DNA from 2 places in the Streptomyces sp. NPDC059852 genome. Region 1 is predicted to be linked to the other one. Evidence: riboswitches for the same ligand, from Rfam matches in the RefSeq annotation. Region 1 holds a riboswitch; the other holds the start of a gene.
What was found. Region 1 has a riboswitch for glycine ahead of gcvT (glycine cleavage system aminomethyltransferase GcvT). Riboswitches for the same ligand answer to the same signal wherever they lie in the genome.
Positions count from the first base shown of each region.

Region 1 (10,796 bases):
GGTCACCTGGCGCAGCATGTGCTCGACCTGCCCGGTCGAGGTTGTGCCGCTCGCGCTCACGTTTTACCGCCCCTTCGGGAGAACCTGGCTTTGAGCCCAGCTTAGGGCCTGCCGTTCGGATCCTGGGCGCTCCGCTCGGGGTCTCAGGGCTCGCGGGTGTAGAAGGGGCGGACCTTCGCCCGCATCCAGTCGATGACCGGGTCCTGGGCCACGTCGAGGAGGACCAGGTTGACCGGCCAGGGCACGGGGATGCGGCCGAGGGCGCGGCCCAGGGCGTCGGTGGGGGCCGCCCTCAGATCGCCCTCCCAGTGGGTCAGTTCGACGCCGACGAACATGACCGGCGGGCCCGTCTCGATCGCGGCGAGACAGCGGCGGGCGGTGGCGACGACGCCGGTCGCGGCGAACTCGGCCGAGGCGGCGGACAGGAAGTCGACCGGGTCGTCCTGCCAGTCGGGCTCGTAGAGCTTGACGCGGCCGCCGGAGGCGGGGCCGTCCAGCGGGGTGCGGCCCGCCCGGCACACCTCGGCCACCGCCGCCGGGGGCAGCGGCACGCCGACCACGCCGCCCGGGTTGACGGCGATGCCCACGTGCGGGGGCAGTCCACGGGCGAACTCCACGGCCGGGGCGACGGTGTACGCCATGTGGGAGCCGACGACCTGCCGGAACTGCTCCTCGGAGGAGAACACCGGGACATAGCCCTGGCCGTCGATCTCCATGCCGGGCAGGTCGAGCGGACCGCTGTGCGGGCCACCGCCGTTGGGCAGCGGGACCCAGACGAAGCTGCGGCCCAGCACCTCCACGATCCGGGCGCCGGCCGAGGGCCGGCCGAGGGAGGCGGAGAGCACCTCCTCCAGTTCGTTGCCGGGCCAGCCGCCGTGCGGGTGGAGAGGTGAGCCTGCCGGGAAGTCCGCCGGGAGATCCGCTGCGAAGTCCATCTGTGGGTGACCGCCTGCTGTGAATCACGTCTGAGGATCGAAAGGCTACCGGGGTCCCCGCCGTCCGGCGGGGCCCGGTCAGCCCGTGAAGCCGATCCGGCGCAGCGCCGCGGCCGCGTCCCGGTCGAGCAGCACCGCGGAGCCGCAGCCCCGGGGCAGGTCGCCGGCGGTGAGCGCGCGCATCAGCCGGGAGGCGGCGCGCCGGTGGCGCAGGAAGGCGTACCGGGAGACGCCCCGGCCGCGCTCGCGCTGTCCCGCCAGCGCGGTGTCCGGGTCGACGTCGAGCACCAGCAGGTGCAGGACTCCGCCGCGGCGCCGGGCCGCCCGGGCCAGCCAGCCGCGCACCCACGCCTGGGTGCCGCAGTCGTGCACGACGAGCCCGCCCCCGCGGCGGACGGCGCGGCGCAGCCCGGCGTAGTGGGAGAGGCGGACCAGGGGCCGGTAGAACGCGTAGGGCAGGAGGCGGGGCATCCGGGCGTCCCAGCGGTCCCGGGTGTCCTGGGAGTCGACGCGCGGGCCGGGCACGGTCCGCCGCATCAGGGTGGACTTGCCGCTGCCGGGCAGACCGGTGATCACGACGAGGTCGCGTGGGCCGAACAGCAGGGCGTGCGGGCCGCGGCCGGACCGCTCGCGCAGATCGCGGACGACGGGCGCGGGCGCGGCGGTCCCGACGGCGGGGGCCGCCGGCTGCCCGGGCAGGGCGATGCCCGAGGTCGTGGCGTACGCCGAGGTGCGCTTCACCGTCATCGTCCTCCTCCGCATACAGGCTTCCCCGTCCCCACCGTGTGTAAAGAGAAGGTAATGGAGTCTCGCCTCCGATTTCGTTCGCTTACTGCCACAGGCCGGTTACAGATGTGGCCTGGGGCAGAGGGGGCCGGGCATGCGATGATGGCGGCGCCAACTGCATACCGGCCGCTTGAATCCGCGCGGGAGAGTCCCCGGCAGTACGCCGCCGGGGCGCCGAAGGAGCAAGTCCCTCCCTTGAATCTCTCAGGCCCCGTTACCGCGCGGGCGAGGCACATCTGAAAAGCGGGCCACCGTGCGCGGTGGCTCCACCCAAGGTGCAAGCCATGAACTTCCCCTCCGGGGGTCGTGGCGAACCTCTCAGGTTCCGATGACAGATGGGGAGGAACGTTCCTCGCCCGTCTGCCCTTGGAGAAGACCGACCGATGAGCAGTACCGCAGCCTCCGCACCGCGCCGTACCGCGCTCGATGCCCTGCATCGCTCGCTCGGCGCCACCATGACCGACTTCGCCGGCTGGGACATGCCCCTGCGCTACGGCTCCGAGCGCGACGAGCACAACGCGGTGCGCACCCGGGCCGGCCTGTTCGACCTGTCCCACATGGGTGAGATCACGGTCACCGGCGCCCAGGCGGCGGCCTTCCTGAACCACGCCCTGGTCGGCAACATCGCCTCCGTCGGCGTCGGCCGCGCCCGCTACACCATGATCTGCCAGGCGGACGGCGGCATCCTCGACGACCTGATCGTGTACCGGCTCGCCGAGACGGAGTACATGGTCGTCGCCAACGCCTCCAACGCCCAGGTCGTGCTCGACGCCCTGACCGAGCGGGTGACCGGCTTCGACGCCGAGGTCCGCGACGACCGCGACGCGTACGCGCTGATCGCCGTCCAGGGCCCCGAGTCCCCCGGCATCCTGAAGTCCCTCACCGACGCCGACCTCGACGGCCTGAAGTACTACGCCGGCCTGCCCGGCACCGTCGCCGGCGTGCCCGCCCTGATCGCCCGCACGGGCTACACCGGGGAGGACGGCTTCGAGCTGTTCGTGAAGCCGGAGCACGCCGTGGAGCTGTGGCAGGCGCTGACCGAGGCCGGCGAGGGCGTCGGCCTGGTCCCCTGCGGCCTGTCCTGCCGGGACACGCTCCGCCTGGAGGCGGGCATGCCGCTGTACGGCAACGAGCTGTCGACCTCGCTCACCCCCTTCGACGCCGGGCTCGGCCGGGTGGTGAAGTTCGAGAAGGAGGGCGACTTCGTGGGGCGCGAGGCGCTCCGGGCGGCCGCCGCCAAGGCCGAGACGGACCCGCCGCGCGTCCTGGTGGGCCTGGTCGCCGAGGGCCGCCGGGTCCCGCGCGCCGGGTACCCGGTCGTCGCCGGCGGCGAGGTCGTCGGCGAGGTGACCTCGGGCGCCCCCTCCCCCACCCTGGGCAAGCCGATCGCCATGGCCTACGTCGACGCCGCGCACGCGGCGCCGGGCACCCCCGGTGTCGGCGTGGACATCCGCGGCAGCCACGAGCCGTACGAGGTCGTGGCGCTGCCGTTCTACAAGCGCCAGAAGTAGGACCCGCGAGCGGCACGAGCACCGCCGCGCGTACAGACTGGCAGGGCGGCGTGCGACCCCGCACGCCCGCCGCCATGTCCGTGTCCCCCGTCCCCCATTCATCAGCACTCCCGCGTGTACAGGAGAATTCAGGCCATGAGCAACCCCCAGCAGCTGCGTTACAGCAAGGAGCACGAGTGGCTCGCGACCGCCGAGGACGGCGTCGCCACGGTCGGCATCACCGAGTTCGCGGCGAACGCGCTCGGCGACGTCGTCTACGCCCAGCTCCCCGAGGTCGGCTCGACCGTGACCGCGGGTGACACCTGTGGCGAACTGGAGTCGACGAAGTCCGTCTCCGACCTGTACTCCCCGGTCACCGGCGAGGTCACCGAGATCAACGAGGACGTGGTGAACGACCCGGCCCTGGTGAACTCGGCCCCCTTCGAGGGCGGCTGGCTGTTCAAGGTGCGCGTCACGGAGGAGCCGGCCGACCTGCTCTCCGCCGACGAGTACGCCGCCCACACCGCCGGCTGAGGAGCCGTAGTCCCCCATGTCTGAGAACTCCCTTCTGAACACGCCCCTGCACGAGCTGGACCCGGCGGTCGCCGCGGCGCTCGACGCGGAGCTGGAGCGTCAGCAGTCCACCCTCGAGATGATCGCGTCGGAGAACTTCGCTCCGCTCGCCGTCATGGAGGCGCAGGGCTCGGTCCTGACGAACAAGTACGCCGAGGGCTACCCCGGCCGGCGCTACTACGGCGGCTGCGAGCACGTCGACGTCGCCGAGCAGATCGCGATCGACCGGGTCAAGGAGCTGTTCGGCGCCGAGTACGCCAACGTGCAGCCGCACTCGGGCGCCTCGGCCAACCAGGCCGCGCTGTTCGCGCTGGCCCAGCCGGGCGACACCATCCTGGGCCTGGACCTGGCGCACGGCGGCCACCTCACCCACGGGATGCGGCTGAACTTCTCCGGCAAGCAGTTCCAGGTGGTCGCGTACCACGTGGACGCCGAGACCGGTCTGGTCGACATGGACGAGGTGGAGCGCCTCGCCAAGGAGCACCGCCCGAAGGTGATCATCGCGGGCTGGTCGGCGTACCCCCGGCAGCTGGACTTCGCGGCCTTCCGCCGGATCGCCGACGAGACCGGCGCCTACCTGTGGGTCGACATGGCCCACTTCGCGGGTCTGGTCGCGGCCGGGCTGCACCCCAACCCGGTGCCGCACGCCGACGTGGTCACCTCGACCACCCACAAGACGCTCGGCGGTCCGCGCGGCGGGATCATCCTGGCCCGCAGCAAGGAGTTCGCGAAGAAGCTGAACTCCTCCGTCTTCCCGGGCTTCCAGGGCGGTCCGCTGGAGCACGTGATCGCCGCCAAGGCGGTCTCGTTCAAGGTGGCCGCCTCCGAGGAGTTCAAGGAGCGCCAGCGCCGCACGGTCGAGGGCGCCCGGATCCTCGCGGATCGGCTGACCGCGGCGGACGCCCGCGAGGCCGGCGTGAACGTGCTGTCCGGCGGCACGGACGTGCACCTGATCCTGGTCGACCTGCGCGACTCCGAGCTGGACGGGCAGCAGGCCGAGGACCGCCTCCACGAGGTCGGGATCACGGTCAACCGCAACGCGGTGCCGAACGACCCGCGTCCGCCGATGGTGACCTCCGGGCTGCGCATCGGCACCCCGGCGCTGGCCACCCGCGGTTTCACCGCGGAGGACTTCACCGAGGTCGCCGACGTGATCGCCGAGACGCTGAAGCCGTCCTACGACGCCGCGGCGCTCAAGGCCCGGGTGAAGGCGCTCGCCGACAAGCACCCGCTCTACGCCGGTCTGAACAAGTAGGACCGTCGTCCCTTCCCCGGGGCGTCCCGCACACTCGAAGGTGCGGGGCCCCCGGGGAAGGCCCCCCGCACGACCCCGCACCACCCCGCACCGAGGAGTTTCCGTGGCCATATCGGTCTTCGACCTGTTCTCGATCGGCATCGGCCCGTCCAGCTCCCACACGGTGGGCCCGATGCGGGCGGCCCGTATGTTCGCGCGCCGGCTGCGCAACGAGGGCCTGCTGGAGTCCGCCACCGCCGTCCGGGCCGAGCTGTACGGCTCGCTGGGCGCCACCGGGCACGGGCACGGCACCCCGAAGGCGGTGCTGCTCGGCCTGGAGGGCGACTCGCCGCGCACGGTGGATGTCGAGTCCGCCGACCAGCGGGTGGAGTCGATCAAGGAGTCGGGCCGGCTGCGGCTGCTCGGCGAGCGCGAGATCGCCTTCTCCTTCGACGACGACCTGGTCCTGCACCGCCGCAAGGCGCTCCCGTACCACGCGAACGGCATGACCCTGTGGGCGTACGACGCCCAGCGCGCCGAGCTGCTGACGAAGACGTACTACTCGGTGGGCGGCGGTTTCGTCGTCGACGAGGACGCGGTCGGCGAGGACCGGATCAAGCTCGACGACACCGTCCTGAAGTACCCGTTCCGCACGGGCGACGAGCTGCTGCGCCTGACCCGTGAGACGGGCCTGTCGATCTCGGCGCTGATGCTGGAGAACGAGCGGGCCTGGCGCACCGAGGAGGAGATCCGCGAGGGCCTGCTGGAGATCTGGCGGGTGATGCGGGAGTGCGTGGCGCGGGGCATGTCCCGCGAGGGCATCCTGCCCGGCGGGCTGAAGGTGCGGCGCCGGGCCGCGAACACCGCGCGCAAGCTGCGTTCCGAGGGGGACGCGAAGGCGCTGGCCATGGAGTGGATCACGCTCTACGCGATGGCCGTGAACGAGGAGAACGCCGCCGGCGGCCGGGTGGTCACCGCCCCGACGAACGGCGCGGCCGGCATCATCCCGGCCGTCCTGCACTACTACATCAACTTCGTGCCGGGCGCCGACGAGGAGGGCGTGGTCCGCTTCCTGCTGGCCGCGGGCGCGATCGGCATGCTCTTCAAGGAGAACGCCTCGATCTCCGGCGCCGAGGTCGGCTGCCAGGGCGAGGTCGGCTCGGCCTGCTCGATGGCGGCGGGCGCGCTGGCGGAGGTGCTGGGCGGCTCCCCGGAGCAGGTGGAGAACGCCGCCGAGATCGGCATGGAGCACAACCTGGGCCTCACCTGCGACCCGGTCGGCGGTCTCGTGCAGATCCCCTGCATCGAGCGCAACGGCATGGCGGCCGTCAAGGCGGTCACGGCGGCCCGGATGGCGATGCGCGGCGACGGCTCGCACAAGGTGTCCCTGGACAAGGTCATCAAGACGATGAAGGACACGGGCGCCGACATGTCCGTCAAGTACAAGGAGACGGCTCGCGGAGGGCTCGCCGTGAACATCATCGAATGTTGACGATTCCACGTCGATGACGCGTCAGCCGTGCCACGGTGGGGCATGAGCCAGGTCAACTCCTGTCCCCCCAGGCACCCCAGGGAGTCCCCCCATGCTGCGCGGCATCGACGTGAGCGCGTACCAGTCCTCCTCCTACGACACCGACGGCCTCTCCTTCGTCTTCGTCAAGGCGACGGAGGGCCGTTCGTACGTCAACCCGAAGCTCTCCGCCCAGACCAGGCACGGCCGTGACGCGGGCCTGGTCGTCGGCTACTACCACTTCCTGTGGCCCGGGAACCTGACCGCCCAGGCCGACTACTTCCTGAAGCACGCGCCGGAGAAGGCGGGGGACATCCTCGCCGTCGACTGGGAGACGACCGGCGAGGGCACGCACGCGAGCAACGCGGAGAAGGACCGGTTCATCCGGCTCCTGAAGGAGAAGCGCCCGGACAACCGGGTGGTCCTGTACTGCAACCGCCACTACTGGCTGAACGTCGACACCACGTCGTACGCCGGGGACGGCCTGTGGATCGCCGACTACGTCACCAAGGGCAAGCCGCGGATCAAGGCGAAGTGGCGCTTCCACCAGTACACGGACGACCCGCTGGACAAGAACGTCGGGAATTTCGCCGACAAGGCGGCGCTGCGGGAGTGGGCCGGGAACGCCTGAAGGGGCGCCTTCCCTGAGGGGAGGGCGCCCCTTCACAGGGGTCCTGACGGTCCTACTTGCTCAGGAAGGCCCAGAACTCGTCGAAGGACAGCACCTTGTCGCCGTTGAGGTCGCGGCTCTTGATGATGGCCTCGGCGACGGACTCGGTGACGTTCCAGTCGCCGCCCTGGGCGAGGGCGGTCTTGAACTCGGCGGCGGTGATGGTGCCGTCGCCGTCCGCATCGATGCGCTCGAACTGCTTGCGTGCTTCCTCGATGTCGATGTGCGCCACCGGTCCGCCCCTCTGTTCGCGTGTACTCGCGTCAAGTCGTAGTCGTGCTGGCTTTTTGCCGCAGGTCAGATTATCCGTTCGCGACGGCGGGGCGGCCCTCAGCGTTCGGTGACCCTCATCTCGAACCAGGTGGTCTTGCCGCGGGGCAGCAGATCCACGCCCCAGCGGTCGGCGAGCTTGTCGACGAGGAAGAGCCCCCGGCCGCTGACGTCCATCTCCTGGACCGGCATCAGACAGGGCAGACCGCGGGAGGGGTCGCGGACCTCGATCCGGATCCAGCCGCGCCGGCGGCGCATCCGTAAGCCGAAGACCCGGGCGCCGGTGTGACGGACGGCGTTGCCGACGAGTTCGGAGACGAGGAGGACGGCGTCCTCGGCCATTCTGGGACTCAGGGCCCACTGCCGCAGGACCACGGTCTGGGTCAGCCGGCGTGCGGTGGCGGCCGATTCGGGGCGGGACGGCAGCGGAACTTCGGCCTCCGTGGGATTGCCGAACAGCTCCAGCGCCTTCGCGGCAGTGTCGTCCTCGACCGCCGGCGACCAGCGCGCCGCGGCCGCACGGCTGTGTCCCCGCGGCTGTTCGATACCCTCCAGCCCCGCCATGCCCCCATCATGGCCGTCCGCGGGGCTCCGCGTGGCCGTTCCCGAGGAATACACCCCCCGGAAGGGGTCATTCCGCCGCAGCCGATCGGCATATGCCACCGGCAGTTCGGAGCCCTCCACAGCCCCGCTGAGCTGCGGCGGAAGGCCTCTCGGCGGCCCTTGCCCGACTCCCTCGACAAGGCGCGCTTAAGGCTGCCTTAAGACTGACATAAGCCGCCCCATCGAGGGATCCGGGTCAGACACAGCGTCAATTGCAAGGGGTGCGGCGGAGGTTCACCGGACCGCGCGGACGCGTCAGAGGAACTTCGCCTTGCCGGGACCCTCCTCGACGAAGCTGCGCATCCCGCGTTCGCGATCCTCGGTCGCGAACAGGCCCGCGAACCAGTTCCGCTCGACGGCGAGGCCCGTCTCGATGTCCGTCTCCAGGCCGGTGTCGATGGACTCCTTGGCCGCGCGCAGCGCGATCGCCGGCCCCTGGGCCAGCCTCGCCGCCCAGGCGTGCGCCTCGGCGTAGACCTGGTCGGCCGCCACCACGCGGTCCACCAGGCCGAGTTCGCGGGCCTCCTCGGCCTTGACCATCCGGCCCGTGAAGATCAGGTCCTTGGCCTTCGACGGGCCGACCAGACGGGCCAGCCGCTGGGTCCCGCCCGCGCCCGGGATGAGGCCGAGCAGGATCTCGGGCTGGCCCAGCTTGGCGTTGTCCGCGGCGATACGGAAGTCGGCGCACAACGCCAGCTCGCAGCCGCCGCCGAGCGCGTAGCCGGTCACCGCGGCCACGACGGGCTTGGGGATGCGGGCCACCGCCGTGAACGACTCCTGCAGGGCCCGGGCCCGCACGACCATCGCCGTGTGGTCCATGGCCTGCATCTCCTTGATGTCCGCGCCGGCCGCGAACACCTTCTCCCCGCCGTAGATCACCACGGCCCGCACGTCGTCCCGGCGGCCCGCCTCCTCGGCGAGTTCCTTGAGCCGGTCCTGGGTGGCGACGTCCAGCGCGTTCATCGGCGGCCGGTCGAGACGGAGGGTACCGACGCCTTCGGCGACTTCGAGATTCACGGTCATGCGAGCAGGTTAACGGGGGCTAACGCGCGGCGGAGGGGTGCGGTCGGTCACATGCCGTGCCCGGGAACGCGAACGGCCCCGGTGCGAAGCGCACCAGGGCCGTCAGGCCGTCACCAGGCGGGCCCTACGCCTTCCACTTCTCCCAGGACATGTTCCAGCCGTTCAGGCCGTTGTCCGGGGCCACCGTGGCGTCGGCGGAGTTCTTCACGACGACGACGTCGCCGATCATCGAGCGGTTGTAGAACCAGGCGGCCGGGGCGTTCTTGTCCCAGGCGCCCTTGACGTCGCGCAGGCCGACGCAGCCGTGGCTGGCGTTGCTGTTGCCGAAGGCGCCGCTCGCCCAGTAGTTGCCGTGGATGAAGGTGCCGGAGTCGGTCAGGCGGATGGCGTGCGGCACGTCCTTGATGTCGTACTCGCCGTCGTAGCCGACCGTGTCGCCGTTCATCCGGGTCTGGACGAACTTCTCGGTCATGACCATCTGGCCGTTCCAGGTCTCGTAGCCGGGCGCGCCCGTCGTGACCGGGATCGTCCTGATGGTCTTGCCGTCGCGGGTGACCTTCATCTTCTTGGTCTTCACGTCGACGTAGGAGACCTGGCTGCGGCCGATGGTGAAGGTGATCTTCTTGTCCTGCTTGCCGTAGACGCCGTCGCGGCCCTCGACGCCGTCGAGGTCGAGGTCGACGGTGACCTTGGTACCGGCCTTCCAGTACTTCTCGGGGCGGAAGTCCAGGCGGTCGTTGCCGAACCAGTGGCCGGCGACCTCGACGGCCGGCTCGGTCTTGATGGTGACGGCCTTCTCGACGTCCTCCGGGTTGGTGATGCCCCGGTCGAAGCGGAGGGAGAACGGCATGCCGACCCCGACCGTGGAGCCGTCCTCGGGGGTGAACCTGCCGAGGAAGGTGGCCTTCGGGGTGAGCGTCGTGAAGTCGGAGTCCTTCGTGGTCTCGACACCCTCGGTGTCCTTGGCGACCGCGTGCACCGTGTACGTGGTGGAGGCGGCGAGATGCCGGGACGGCGTCCAGCTGGCGCCGTCGCCGGATATCTCGCCATCGACCGCGTTGCCCTTGGCGTCCTTGACCTCGACGGCGGTCAGCCTGCCCTTGGCCGCGGTGACCTTCAGCGCGCCGCTGGTGTCGACGGACTTCGCCCCGTCCTTCGGGGCTATGGTCACCTCCGCGCTGGACTTGCGGACCTCGGCCTGCGAGGAGTCCCCGCCCTTGGCCCCGTCCGCGCCCTTGTCCGATCCGCCGCCGCCCCCGCACGCGGCGACCGCCAGCAGCAGCACTCCGGCCAGTGCCGCCATGCCCTTGCGTCCGCGCCGCGCGCGTGCGTCAACCGACGCCCCCCATATCGGCCGCACGTTCAATTCCGTGTCCCTCCCCCGGGCCTCAGCGGGCCCAATCCCCCGCGCGTCCACCGCGCTCACCGGCGCATATTAACCACAAGGTCAGGTCGCCGACGTCGGTGCGTCTGTCACCGTTTCGTTCCAACATCACCGGCCGGGTGGGACGGCCCCCCGCCGCCCCACCCGGCGCCGCCCGCCGCCTACTTCACGGCGCTTCCCGCCTTCCAGTCCTTCCAGCCCATGTTCCATCCCCCGAGGCCGTTGTCCGGGGCGACCTGCTTGTCGTTGCTGTGCACGACCTCGACGACGTCCCCGATGAGGCTGCGGTCGAAGAACCAGCCCGCGGGGGTGTCGGAG
Region 1 covers NZ_JBHWJK010000006.1:296,252-307,047, forward strand. The annotation lists gene ACFV46_RS10915 (enhanced serine sensitivity protein SseB C-terminal domain-containing protein) at 1-60, opposite strand, end outside; gene ACFV46_RS10920 (enhanced serine sensitivity protein SseB) at 144-935, opposite strand; gene ACFV46_RS10925 (AAA family ATPase) at 1,014-1,682, opposite strand; glycine riboswitch at 1,853-1,951, shown strand; gene gcvT (glycine cleavage system aminomethyltransferase GcvT) at 2,105-3,232, shown strand; gene gcvH (glycine cleavage system protein GcvH) at 3,368-3,745, shown strand; gene glyA (serine hydroxymethyltransferase) at 3,762-5,039, shown strand; gene ACFV46_RS10945 (L-serine ammonia-lyase) at 5,143-6,510, shown strand; gene ACFV46_RS10950 (glycoside hydrolase family 25 protein) at 6,602-7,159, shown strand; gene ACFV46_RS10955 (EF-hand domain-containing protein) at 7,212-7,430, opposite strand; gene ACFV46_RS10960 (ATP-binding protein) at 7,529-8,032, opposite strand; gene ACFV46_RS10965 (enoyl-CoA hydratase-related protein) at 8,327-9,094, opposite strand; gene ACFV46_RS10970 (Ig-like domain-containing protein) at 9,219-10,460, opposite strand; gene ACFV46_RS10975 (Ig-like domain-containing protein) at 10,640-10,796, opposite strand, start outside.

Region 2 (10,796 bases), on a different contig from region 1:
CGCGGTGTCTCCGGCATCCTGAACGTCGAGATCACGCCCGAGCTGGCGGTGCGGCTGGCGGGTGCGTATGCCACCACCCTGAAGAAGGGGGCCACCGTCACGACGGCCCGTGACCACTCGCGTGGTGCGCGGGCGCTGAAGCGGGCGGTGATCTCCGCGCTGCAGGCCAGTGCCATCGACGTACGGGACCTGGAGAACGTGCCACTGCCGGTCGCGCGGCAGCAGACCGCGCGAGGCAGTGCCGGCGGCATCATGATCCGCACGACGCCCGGAGTGCCGGACTCGGTGGACATCATGTTCTTCGACGGGCAGGGTGCCGACCTGTCGCAGGCCAGTCAGCGCAAGCTGGACCGGGTCTTCGCACGGCAGGAGTACCGGCGCGCGTTCCCGGGCGAGATCGGCGATCTGCACTTCCCGGCGAGTGTCTTCGACTCCTACACCGGGTCGCTGCTGCGGAACGTCGACACGACCGGGATCGCCGAGTCCGGGCTCAAGGTGGTCGTGGACGCGTCCAACGGAAGCGCCGGTCTGGTGCTCCCCAGTCTGCTCGGCAAGCTGGGCGTGGACTCGCTGACGATCAATCCCGGTCTCGACGAGTCCCGGCCCACCGAGTCCGCCGACACTCGGCGGTCGGGGCTGGTGCGACTGGGCGAGATAGTGGCGTCGGCGCGGGCCGCGTTCGGTGTGCGGTTCGACCCCGTCGGTGAGCGGCTGTCGCTGGTCGACGAGAAGGGGCGGATCGTCGAGGACGACCGGGCTCTGCTCGTCCTGCTCGACCTGGTGGCCGCGGAGCGGCGGAGCGGGCGTGTGGCCCTGCCGGTGACCACCACGAGGATCGCGGAGCAGGTGGCCGCCTACCACGGGACGCAGGTCGAGTGGACGACGACGTCGCCCGACGACCTCACCCGCGTGGGCGCCGACGAGGCCACGATCTTCGGTGGCGACGGCCGCGGCGGCTTCATCATCCCGGAGTTCAGCAGCGTCTTCGACGGCACCGCCGCCTTCGTGCGGCTGATCGGTCTGGTGGCGCGTACGCAGCTCACGCTCAGCCAGATCGACGCGCGGATCCCGCGGGCGCACGTCCTCAAGCGGGACCTGGCGACCCCGTGGGCCGTCAAGGGGCTCGTGATGCGCCGGGTCGTCGAGGCGGCCGGGGATCGCTTTGTCGACACGACCGATGGTGTGCGGGTCGTGGAGACGGACGGCCGCTGGGTGATGGTCCTGCCCGACCCGGCCGAGGCCGTCACCCACCTGTGGGCCGAGGGCCCGGACGACGCGTCCGCCCAGGCGCTGCTCGACGAGTGGGCGGCGGTCGTGGACAGCGCCGGACGCTGAGTCCCGCGTAGGCACGCGTGCCGGACAGGCACCCCGGAAAGGGGCCTGTCCGGCACAGCCGGTGGGGCCATTCGGAGTATCGGCGGCGACGTGCGACGATGTGCGGCATGCCGCAGCCCCCCGTTCGGAGCACACCCACGCGCCCGCCGCGTCCGGACGCGTCCATGTCGCTGCTCACCAACGTCATGGATCACAGTCTCGACGACGGCTACGCGGAGGCCGCCGCCCGCAAGAAGGCCGCCGGTGACGGAGGGCTGCCCAAGACGCTGCGGGCCAAGCTGGGGCTCGCCGTGGGCCTGGTGCTCGCGGCACTCGTGGTGACCGTGGGAGCGGCGCAGGCGCGCGTGGCGGCGCCCGTCGTCGCCAAGGAGCGTGAAGAGCTCGTCGACCGCGTCGAGAAGGAGACCGAGGCGGCGGACGAGCTGGAGAAGACGGTCGACGAGCTGCGCGCCGACGTGAGCGCGCGCCAGCGCGAGGCGCTGAAGTCGGCCGGTCACGGCGAGCAGGCCGATCTGGTGGGCATCCTGTCCGGCGCCGTCGAGGTGACGGGGCCGGGCGTGAAGCTGGTCGTGGACGACGCCAAGGAGGCCGGTGACGCCGCCGGGGGTGACGCACGCGGGTCGTCCGGCTTCTCGGACACCGGGCGGGTGCGCGACCGCGACATGCAGCGCGTCGTCAACGGACTGTGGGAGTCCGGCGCGGAGGCCGTCTCGATCAACGGGCAGCGGCTGACCGCCCTGTCCGCGATCAGGGCCGCGGGTGACGCGATACTAGTCGACAACAGGCCGCTGGTGCCGCCGTACACGGTGCTCGCGGTGGGGGACGGGGAGCGGCTGAGCCGCGCCTTCCAGGACAGCGCCGACGGGCTGTACCTGAACGCCCTGCAGGAGAACTTCGGCATCCGGACCAGCATCTCCGCGCAGGAGGACCTCCGCCTGCCCGCGGCACCGAGCGTGATCGTCCGTACAGCACAGCCGAACACCGAGACAACTGAGAAGGGCACATCGTGATCGCCGTACTGGGCCTCGTCGTGGGCGTCGTGGCCGGCCTGTTGGTCCGGCCCGAGGTTCCGGCGGTCGTCGAGCCGTATCTGCCGATCGCCGTCGTGGCGGCTCTCGACGCCGTCTTCGGTGGTCTGCGGGCCATGCTCGACGGCATCTTCGACGACAAGGTCTTCGTCGTGTCGTTCCTGTCGAACGTGGTCGTGGCCGCGCTGATCGTGTTCCTGGGCGACAAGTTGGGCGTGGGCGCGCAGCTGTCGACCGGCGTCGTCGTGGTGCTCGGCATCCGGATCTTCTCCAACGCCGCCGCGATCCGCCGGCACGTCTTCCGGGCGTGAGGCCGATGAGCAACCAGGACGGCACCCCGGAGAACCGGCTGCGCGAGGAGTTGCCCGAGGAGGTGCAGGCCGGCCCCGAAGAGGCTCCTGAGGCCTCTGAGGAGCACGGTGACCGCCCGGCGGAGCTGACCGGCCGGCAGCGGCTGGTGAAGGGGCTGTGGCCGCCGCGGGTGAGCCGGGCCCAACTCATCGTGGCGCTGCTTCTGTTCGGGCTCGGCTTCGGTCTCGCGGTCCAGGTCGCCTCGAACAGCGACGGCGACAGCGCGCTGCGCGGAGCACGCCAGGAAGATCTTGTCCGCATCCTCGATGAACTCGATGACCGCAGTCAGCGTCTTGAGGACGAGAAGCAAGGTCTCGAGAAGCAGCGGGACGAACTGGAGAACAGTTCCGACCAGGCCGAGGAGGCCCGCAGGCAGACGGTCGAGAAGGAGAAGCAACTCGGCATCCTCGCGGGCACCGTGGCCGCTGAGGGACCTGGCATCACGATCACCATCGACGACACGAAGGGGACGGTCGAGGCGGACATGCTGCTCGACGCGATCCAGGAGCTGCGCGCGGCCGGGGCGGAGGCGATGCAGGTGAACGGTGTCCGCATCGTCGCCGGCACCTATCTGTCCGACGCGGGCAACACCGTGAGCGTCGACGGGAACAAGATCAACGCCCCGTATCGTTTCAAGGTCATCGGCAAGCCGCAGGACCTGGAGCCGGCCCTCAACATCCCGGGAGGCGTGGTCCAGACACTGGAGAAGGAGCAGGCCACCGTGACCATCGAGCGGTCTGACAAGATCGTTGTGGACGCCTTGCGAGCGGCGAAGCGGCCTGACTACGCTCGGTCGTCCTCCAGGTGAACCGGCGGTGCATGGGGGACATCCGGCAAGGGCATGAGGTTGCGGGGGGTCGGCGCACCGATTGGGTGGTGCGTGGTGGAAACTGTCTGGCGGAGACGGACGTTGTGAAGATGTCCGGGTCGGCCAGTAGGTTCAGTCAGGGTTCGTCCTGCCCCACGGGCGGGTCTGTTTCGGTCAAGGGGAATCGCCCGTGAAGTTGTTTGGGAAGCTGTTCGGCAAGAGTGCGCGAGACGAGAACGCGACCACTCGTCACCGCGCACAAGGGGACGAGGAAGGGCAGCGCCCTCTGTTCAGGGACCAGGTCCCTGGACCGGGCGGTGACATTTCCGGAGGTCAGGGCGCGCCGTCTGTTGACCCTGGCCAGTCCGGCGACATAGGTTTCGGGCAACCGTCAGCCTCGAGTACGGGTGGAGGGTTTTCCCCGATGTCGGCCCTGGTGTGTACGAGGTGCGGTAACCGCAACGCGGAGAACAGCCGCTTCTGTTCCAACTGCGGCGCGCCGCTGCGTGCCGGCGGGGTGCCCGAGCGCCCGTCCGAGACGACGTCGACGATCTCCATCTCGGGTATCGAGGCCTACGACGCCGAGACCACGGGGCAGACGCAGATTCCCGCGCTCTCCCCGGAGGCACAGGCCGCCGTCGACGCGCTGCCGGTGGGTTCCGCGCTCCTGGTGGTGCGCCGTGGACCGAACTCGGGCAGCCGCTTCCTGCTGGACGGCGATCTGACCACCGCCGGGCGGCACCCGCAGAGCGACATCTTCCTGGACGACGTGACGGTCTCGCGCCGGCACGTGGAGTTCCGCCGCGCCCAGGACGGCTCGTTCACGGTGGCCGACGTCGGCAGCCTCAACGGCACGTACGTCAACCGCGAGCGGATCGACCAGGTCGCTCTGAACAACGGCGACGAGGTGCAGATCGGCAAGTACCGGCTGGTCTTCTACGCGAGCCAGCGGGGCTTCTGACCTCCCCCGGACCCGTCCGGGGAGACCCAGGGAAGGTCCATGCTGAAAACACCGAGCGGCGGTGCCGGGAACGGCGCCGCCGCCACGGACGGTCGGCCGATGAGCATCGGCACGGTGCTGACCGTGCTCCGCGAGGAGTTCCCTGACGTCACGATCTCCAAGATCCGTTTCCTGGAGTCGGAAGGGCTGGTCGAGCCACGCCGCACGCCGTCGGGCTATCGCAAATTCGGCCAGCAGGACGTCGAGCGGCTGCGCCACGTCCTGCGGATGCAGCGGGACCACTATCTGCCGCTGAAGGTGATCCGCGAGCATCTGGACGCCATGGAGCGCGGCGAGGCGGCTGCCCTGCCCGCGCTGTGCCGGCAGCGTGACGGCGACGGGGTCCTGGAGCCGGTCGAGGAGCGTACAGCGGCCCGCCTCGGGAGGGCGCAGCTGCTGGCGGCGGCGGGGATCGCCGAGCAGCAGCTCGCCGAGTGGGAGTCGTACGGGCTGATCACCCCCCTGCCGGACGGCGCCTATGACGCGGAGGCGGTGACCGTGGCCACGCTCGTGGCCGAGCTGGGCCGCTTCGGCATCGAGCCGCGGCACCTGCGGGTGATGAAGGCCGCCGCAGACCGTGAGGCCGGACTCGTGGAGCAGGTCGTCGCGCCGTTGAAGCGGCACCGCAACCCGCAGACCAGGGCTCATGCCGAGGCCAGGGCCAAGGAACTGGCGGGGCTCACCGTCCGGCTGCACGCCGCGCTGATGCAGACGGCGCTCGGCGTGCGGCTGCCCTGAGCGGCGCATGCACGGATCGGCCGGATCGGCCACCCGATCCGGGCCCGACTACCCAAACGTCCCGAGCACGGCCTAGGGTTGCTGTGTGAACGAGCTCGATGTCGTAGGTGTCCGGGTCGAAATGCCCTCCAACCAACCGATCGTGCTCCTGCGTGAAGTGGGAGGCGACCGCTACCTCCCCATCTGGATCGGGCCCGGGGAGGCGACGGCGATCGCCTTCGCCCAGCAGGGCATGGCCCCCGCACGACCGCTGACCCACGATCTCTTCAAGGACGTGCTCGAGGCGGTCGGCCAGGAGCTCACCGAAGTGCGCATCACCGATCTGCGTGAGGGCGTCTTCTACGCCGAGCTGGTCTTCGCCAGCGGTGTCGAGGTGAGCGCCCGTCCGTCCGACGCCATAGCGCTGGCCCTGCGCACCGGAACGCCGATCTACGGCAGCGACGGTGTGCTGGACGACGCGGGCATCGCGATCCCGGACGAGCAGGAGGACGAGGTGGAGAAGTTCCGCGAGTTCCTCGACCAGATCTCGCCGGAGGACTTCGGCACCAGCAGTCAGTGAGACGGCGTGAGTGGCCCGCCGGCCTGGTCCGGAGCGCGCGGCCCACGGTCCGTCACGGCCCGGATGCCGGGCATGTGCCACGGGCGAGGGAGGGCGTCATGGGGCCCGGTTCGGGCGCATTCGGCTAGCCTTTCCCCGCGACGGGGCACGGGAAACCACTCGTAGGGTGATTATCACTCGGCGTGCCGAGTGTGGCGATCGTTGACGCACCCCCGGTGACTGCCTACCGTCGAGAAGGCAGGTCAAGGACGGAGGTCGGCGTGAGAAGCAGCGGCGGCGGTACGGCTGGGGGTGCACCCGAGCGCGGCCTCGGGGCGAGCGGCCCGTACCCGCTTCACGGCAGCGCTGTCCAGGGCGGTGCGGCCGATCACGCCCCGCAACGACCGGCGGCCGTGCCGAGCAGCGGCGGAGGGGCGGCGTCCATGGCATCCGAACAGATCGGGTACCGGGGTCCGACGGCCTGCGCGGCCGCCGGGATCACGTACCGGCAACTGGACTACTGGGCCCGCACCGGACTCGTCGAGCCCAGTGTGCGGCCGGCGTACGGGTCGGGCACGCAGCGCCTGTACAGCTTCCGGGACGTCGTCGTCCTCAAGATCGTGAAGCGTTTCCTGGACACCGGTGTCTCCCTGCAGAACATCCGGACCGCCGTCCAGCATCTGCGCGAGCAGGGATTCCGGGACCTGGAACGACTGACCCTGATGAGCGACGGCGCCACCGTGTACGAGTGCACGTCGCCGGACGAGGTCCACGCGCTGCTCCAGGGCGGGCAGGGGATCTTCGGGATCGCCGTGGGGGTGGTGTGGCGGGACGTCGAGAGCGCGCTGTCGCAGCTGCACGGGGAGCGGATCGACACCGGGGAGACGCTGGTCGGGCACAACCCGGCCGACGAGCTGGCACGGCGGCGCAACCGCGCGGTCTGAGGCGCAAGGGCGCGTTGTCAGTGCCGTAGGGCAGCATCGGAACTGTGAGAAACGCGCCCACCATCCTGCACCTCGACATGGACGCCTTCTACGCGTCGGTGGAGCAGGCGTCCAAGCCGAGCCTGCGGGGGAAGGCCGTGATCGTGGGCGGGCTGGGGCCGCGTGGGGTGGTCGCCACGGCCTCGTACGAAGCGCGGATCTTCGGGGTGCACTCCGCCATGCCGATGGCCCAGGCGCGGCGGCTCGCGCCCAACGCCGCGTATCTCGTGCCGCGCTTCTCCATCTACCGGGATGTCAGCGAGCGTGTGATGGGGCTGCTGCGGGAGCTGTCGCCGCTGGTGGAGCCGTTGAGCCTGGACGAGGCGTTCGTGGACCTGGAGGCCGGGGGAGTGGCCTGGGACGCGGAGTCCGCCCGGCTGGTGGGGGTGAAGCTGCGCTCCGACATACGGGCCGCCACCGGGCTGGCCGGGTCGGTGGGGCTCGCGGCGTCCAAGATGGTCGCGAAGATCGCCTCGGAACAGGCGAAGCCGGACGGGATGGTGCTGATCGAGCCGGGGACCGAGCGGGCGCTGCTCGGGCCGATGTCCGTGCGGGTGCTGCCGGGCGTGGGGCCGGCCACCGGGGACCATCTGCGGCGGGCCGGGATCCACACCGTGGAGGAGATCGCCGAGGCGGGTGAGGACGAGCTGGTGCGGCTGCTGGGAAAGGCGCACGGGCACGCCCTGTACGCGATGGCGCTGGCGCACGACGAACGGCCCGTGGTGGCCGAGCGGGAGGCGAAGTCCGTCTCCGTCGAGGACACGTACGACGTGGACATCCATGACCGGGTGCGGGTGGGGCTCGAGGTGCAGCGGCTGGCCGATCGGTGTGTGGGGCGGTTGCGGGGGGCCGGTCTCTCGGGGCGGACGATCGTGCTGAAGGTGCGGCGGTACGACTTCTCGACGCTGACACGGTCGGAGACGTTGCGGGGGCCGACGGATGATCCGGCGGTGGTGCGGGAGGCTGCCGCGCGGCTGCTGGAGGGGGTGGACACGACCGGGGGTGTGCGGTTGCTGGGGGTCGGGGTGAGTGGGCTCGCCGACTACACCCAGGAGGATCTGTTCGCGCAGGCGGCGGGGGCGGGGGGCGGTGCCGAGGAAGGGGCGGCGGGCGTGGGGGACGGGAGTGACGGCGAGGGGGAGTTCGGGCCTGGGGGTGGCGCGAGCACTTCTGATGCGTCCGCGTCCGTGGGGGACGAGGCCGGTGACGGGGGTGCCGAGGGGCAGGCGGCCGAGCGGCGGTGGCATGCGGGGCACGATGTGCGGCATGCCGAGTACGGGCACGGGTGGGTGCAGGGGAGTGGGGTCGGACGCGTGACCGTGCGGTTCGAGACGCCGGAGTCCGGGCCGGGGCGGGTGCGGACGTTCCGGGTCGATGATCCGGCGTTGGAGGGGGCGGAGCCGTTGCCGTTGGTTTCGGGGTGGGGGGAGGCGTCGGGTTCTGGTGTGCGGGGGGTGGCGCCCCCTGTGGTGCGGGGCTAGGGCGCGTGCGGAGCGCTGGTGCGGGGCGGAGGGTCGCTTGGCCGCGCTTGCGGGTGCCTGCGCCGACCCGTGCCGCCCAGCGGCACGACTGCCCGCAGCCAGGGCGGGCGGGGCGGGTGCCTGCGCAGCTGCGGAGCGGGGCGCCGGGGCGGTCGCGGTCGCGGTCGCGGTGCGACCGACCGCGGCCGCGGGTGGGGCGTGGCCGGGTGGCTGGGGTGCCGGGTGCTGGGGCGTCGGGTGTGTGGCCCGCGTCAGGGGTGTGGGGTCTTGTCGTCGGGGGTGTTCGTGGGGGCCAGGGTGCCGAAGTCGTGGTCGGGGGGCGGGGGGCCCGGGGCCACGTCGAGGCCGTAGTGGTGGTAGAGCTGGAGTTCCTGTTCGGGGGAGAGGTGGCGGCCCACGCCGAAGTCGGGGGCGTCCTTGATGAGGGCGCGGTCGAAGGGGACGTGCAGGGTGCCCTCCACCAGTTCGCTGGGCTCCAGGGGGACGAAGGCGTCGCGGGAGAACAGGCCGGTGCGTATCGCCGCCCATTCGGGTATGCCGGTCGCGTCGTCCAGGTACACCTCGTCGATGGTGCCGATCTTGGTGCCGTTGCGGTCGAAGGCCTTGCGGCCGATCAGGTTGCGCGGATCGATGTCGGTCTGCACGGTCCCTCCACTTGGTCGCAAGTCATCCGTCAGCACTACGAAAAGCCAGATCCGTGACGGCGGCCACTCGAAGGTTCGTGCGGCGACCCCGCTGGTAGGCTGGAACCGGCTGCTGACCCCGTGCGGGAGAGTCCTCCGGAGATCACCGGAGGCGCCGAAGGAGCAAATCCTCCCCGGAATCTCTCAGGCACACGTACCGCACGGACGAGGTCACTCTGGAAAGCAGGGCGGGTGTCGACGGCTCCCGCCCTCACCGACGGTGAAAGCCGGGACCCTCGGGCGCCCCGGTGAAGCTCTCAGGTTGAGATGACAGAGGGGGAGGCCGTCCGGGTACCCGTGCCGTGGTGCCCCTCGAAGGTCGCGTCAGACCAGGAGGCCTCCGCAATGACCGCCCATCGCATTCCGCTCTCCGAGCTCGAGCAAGGGATTCCCTTCGAGCAGCGTCACATCGGTCCCGATTCCGAGGCGCGGGCCAAGATGCTCGCCCACGTCGGCTACGGCTCCCTCGACGAGCTGACCGCCGCCGCGGTCCCGGACGTGATCAAGAACGCCGACGCGCTCGACCTGCCCGGCGCCCGGACCGAGGCCGAGGTGCTGGCCGAGCTGCGCTCCCTCGCCGACCGGAACCAGGTCCTGGACTCGATGGTCGGCCTCGGTTACTACGGGACCTTCACCCCGCCGGTCATCCTGCGCAACGTCATGGAGAACCCGGCCTGGTACACGGCCTACACGCCGTACCAGCCGGAGATCTCCCAGGGCCGGCTCGAGGCCCTGCTGAACTTCCAGACGGTGGTCGCCGACCTCACCGGGCTGCCGACCTCCGGCGCCTCGCTGCTGGACGAGGGCACCGCCGCCGCCGAGGCGATGGCCCTGTCGCTGCGCATGGGCAAGAACAAGAAGGGCCTCTTCCTGGTCGACGCGGACGCCCTTCCGCAGACGATCGCCGTGATACAGACTCGCGCCGAGCCCACCGGTGTGGAGGTCGTGGTCGCCGACCTCAGCGACGGCATCCCGGCCGAGGTCGCCGAGCGCGAGATCAACGGCGTGCTCCTGCAGTACCCGGGCGCCTCCGGTGCCGTACGGGACCTCACACCCGTCATCGAGCAGGCCCATGAGCTCGGCGCCCTGGTGACCGTCGCCGCCGACCTGCTCGCGCTCACCCTGCTGAAGTCGCCCGGCGAGCTCGGCGCGGACATCGCGGTGGGCACCACGCAGCGGTTCGGTGTGCCGATGGGCTTCGGCGGGCCGCACGCCGGTTACATGGCGGTGCGCGAGAAGTTCGCGCGCAGCCTCCCGGGCCGCCTCGTGGGCGTGTCCGTCGACGCCGACGGCAACAAGGCGTACCGGCTCGCCCTGCAGACCCGCGAGCAGCACATCCGCCGGGAGAAGGCGACCAGCAACATCTGCACCGCCCAGGTGCTGCTGGCCGTGATGGCCGGCATGTACGCCGTCTACCACGGCCCCGACGGCCTGAAGGGCATCGCCGCCCGGACGCACCGTTACGCCACGATCCTCGCCGCGGGCCTGTCGGCCGGCGGGGTCGAGGTCGTGCACGGCTCGTTCTTCGACACGGTGACGGCCCGCGTGCCCGGGAAGGCCGCCGACGTCGTCGCCGCCGCCCGCGACCACGGGGTGAACCTGCGCCTCGTCGACGCCGACCATGTGTCCGCCGCCTGCGACGAGACGACCACCCGGTCCCAGGTCTCCTCCGTGTGGAAGGCGTTCGGCGTCGAGGGCCGTATCGACGCGCTGGACGCGGCGGCCGGGGACGCGCTGCCCGAGGCGCTGCTGCGCGGCGACGAGTACCTGACGCACCCCGTCTTCCGGCAGCACCGCTCCGAGACGGCGATGCTGCGCTACCTGCGCCGGCTCGCCGACCGCGACTACGCG
Region 2 covers NZ_JBHWJK010000005.1:324,889-335,684, reverse strand. The annotation lists gene ACFV46_RS09595 (mannose-1-phosphate guanyltransferase) at 1-1,335, shown strand, start outside; gene ACFV46_RS09590 (DUF881 domain-containing protein) at 1,434-2,345, shown strand; gene ACFV46_RS09585 (small basic family protein) at 2,342-2,674, shown strand; gene ACFV46_RS09580 (DUF881 domain-containing protein) at 2,680-3,522, shown strand; gene ACFV46_RS09575 (FHA domain-containing protein) at 3,947-4,483, shown strand; gene ACFV46_RS09570 (MerR family transcriptional regulator) at 4,523-5,260, shown strand; gene ACFV46_RS09565 (bifunctional nuclease family protein) at 5,346-5,819, shown strand; gene ACFV46_RS09560 (MerR family transcriptional regulator) at 6,080-6,742, shown strand; gene ACFV46_RS09555 (DNA polymerase IV) at 6,787-8,262, shown strand; gene ACFV46_RS09550 (PRC-barrel domain-containing protein) at 8,514-8,906, opposite strand; glycine riboswitch at 9,020-9,115, shown strand; gene gcvP (aminomethyl-transferring glycine dehydrogenase) at 9,291-10,796, shown strand, end outside.
Region 2: linked by a shared signal. The riboswitch ahead of gcvP (aminomethyl-transferring glycine dehydrogenase) and the one ahead of gcvT (glycine cleavage system aminomethyltransferase GcvT) in region 1 are both predicted to bind glycine.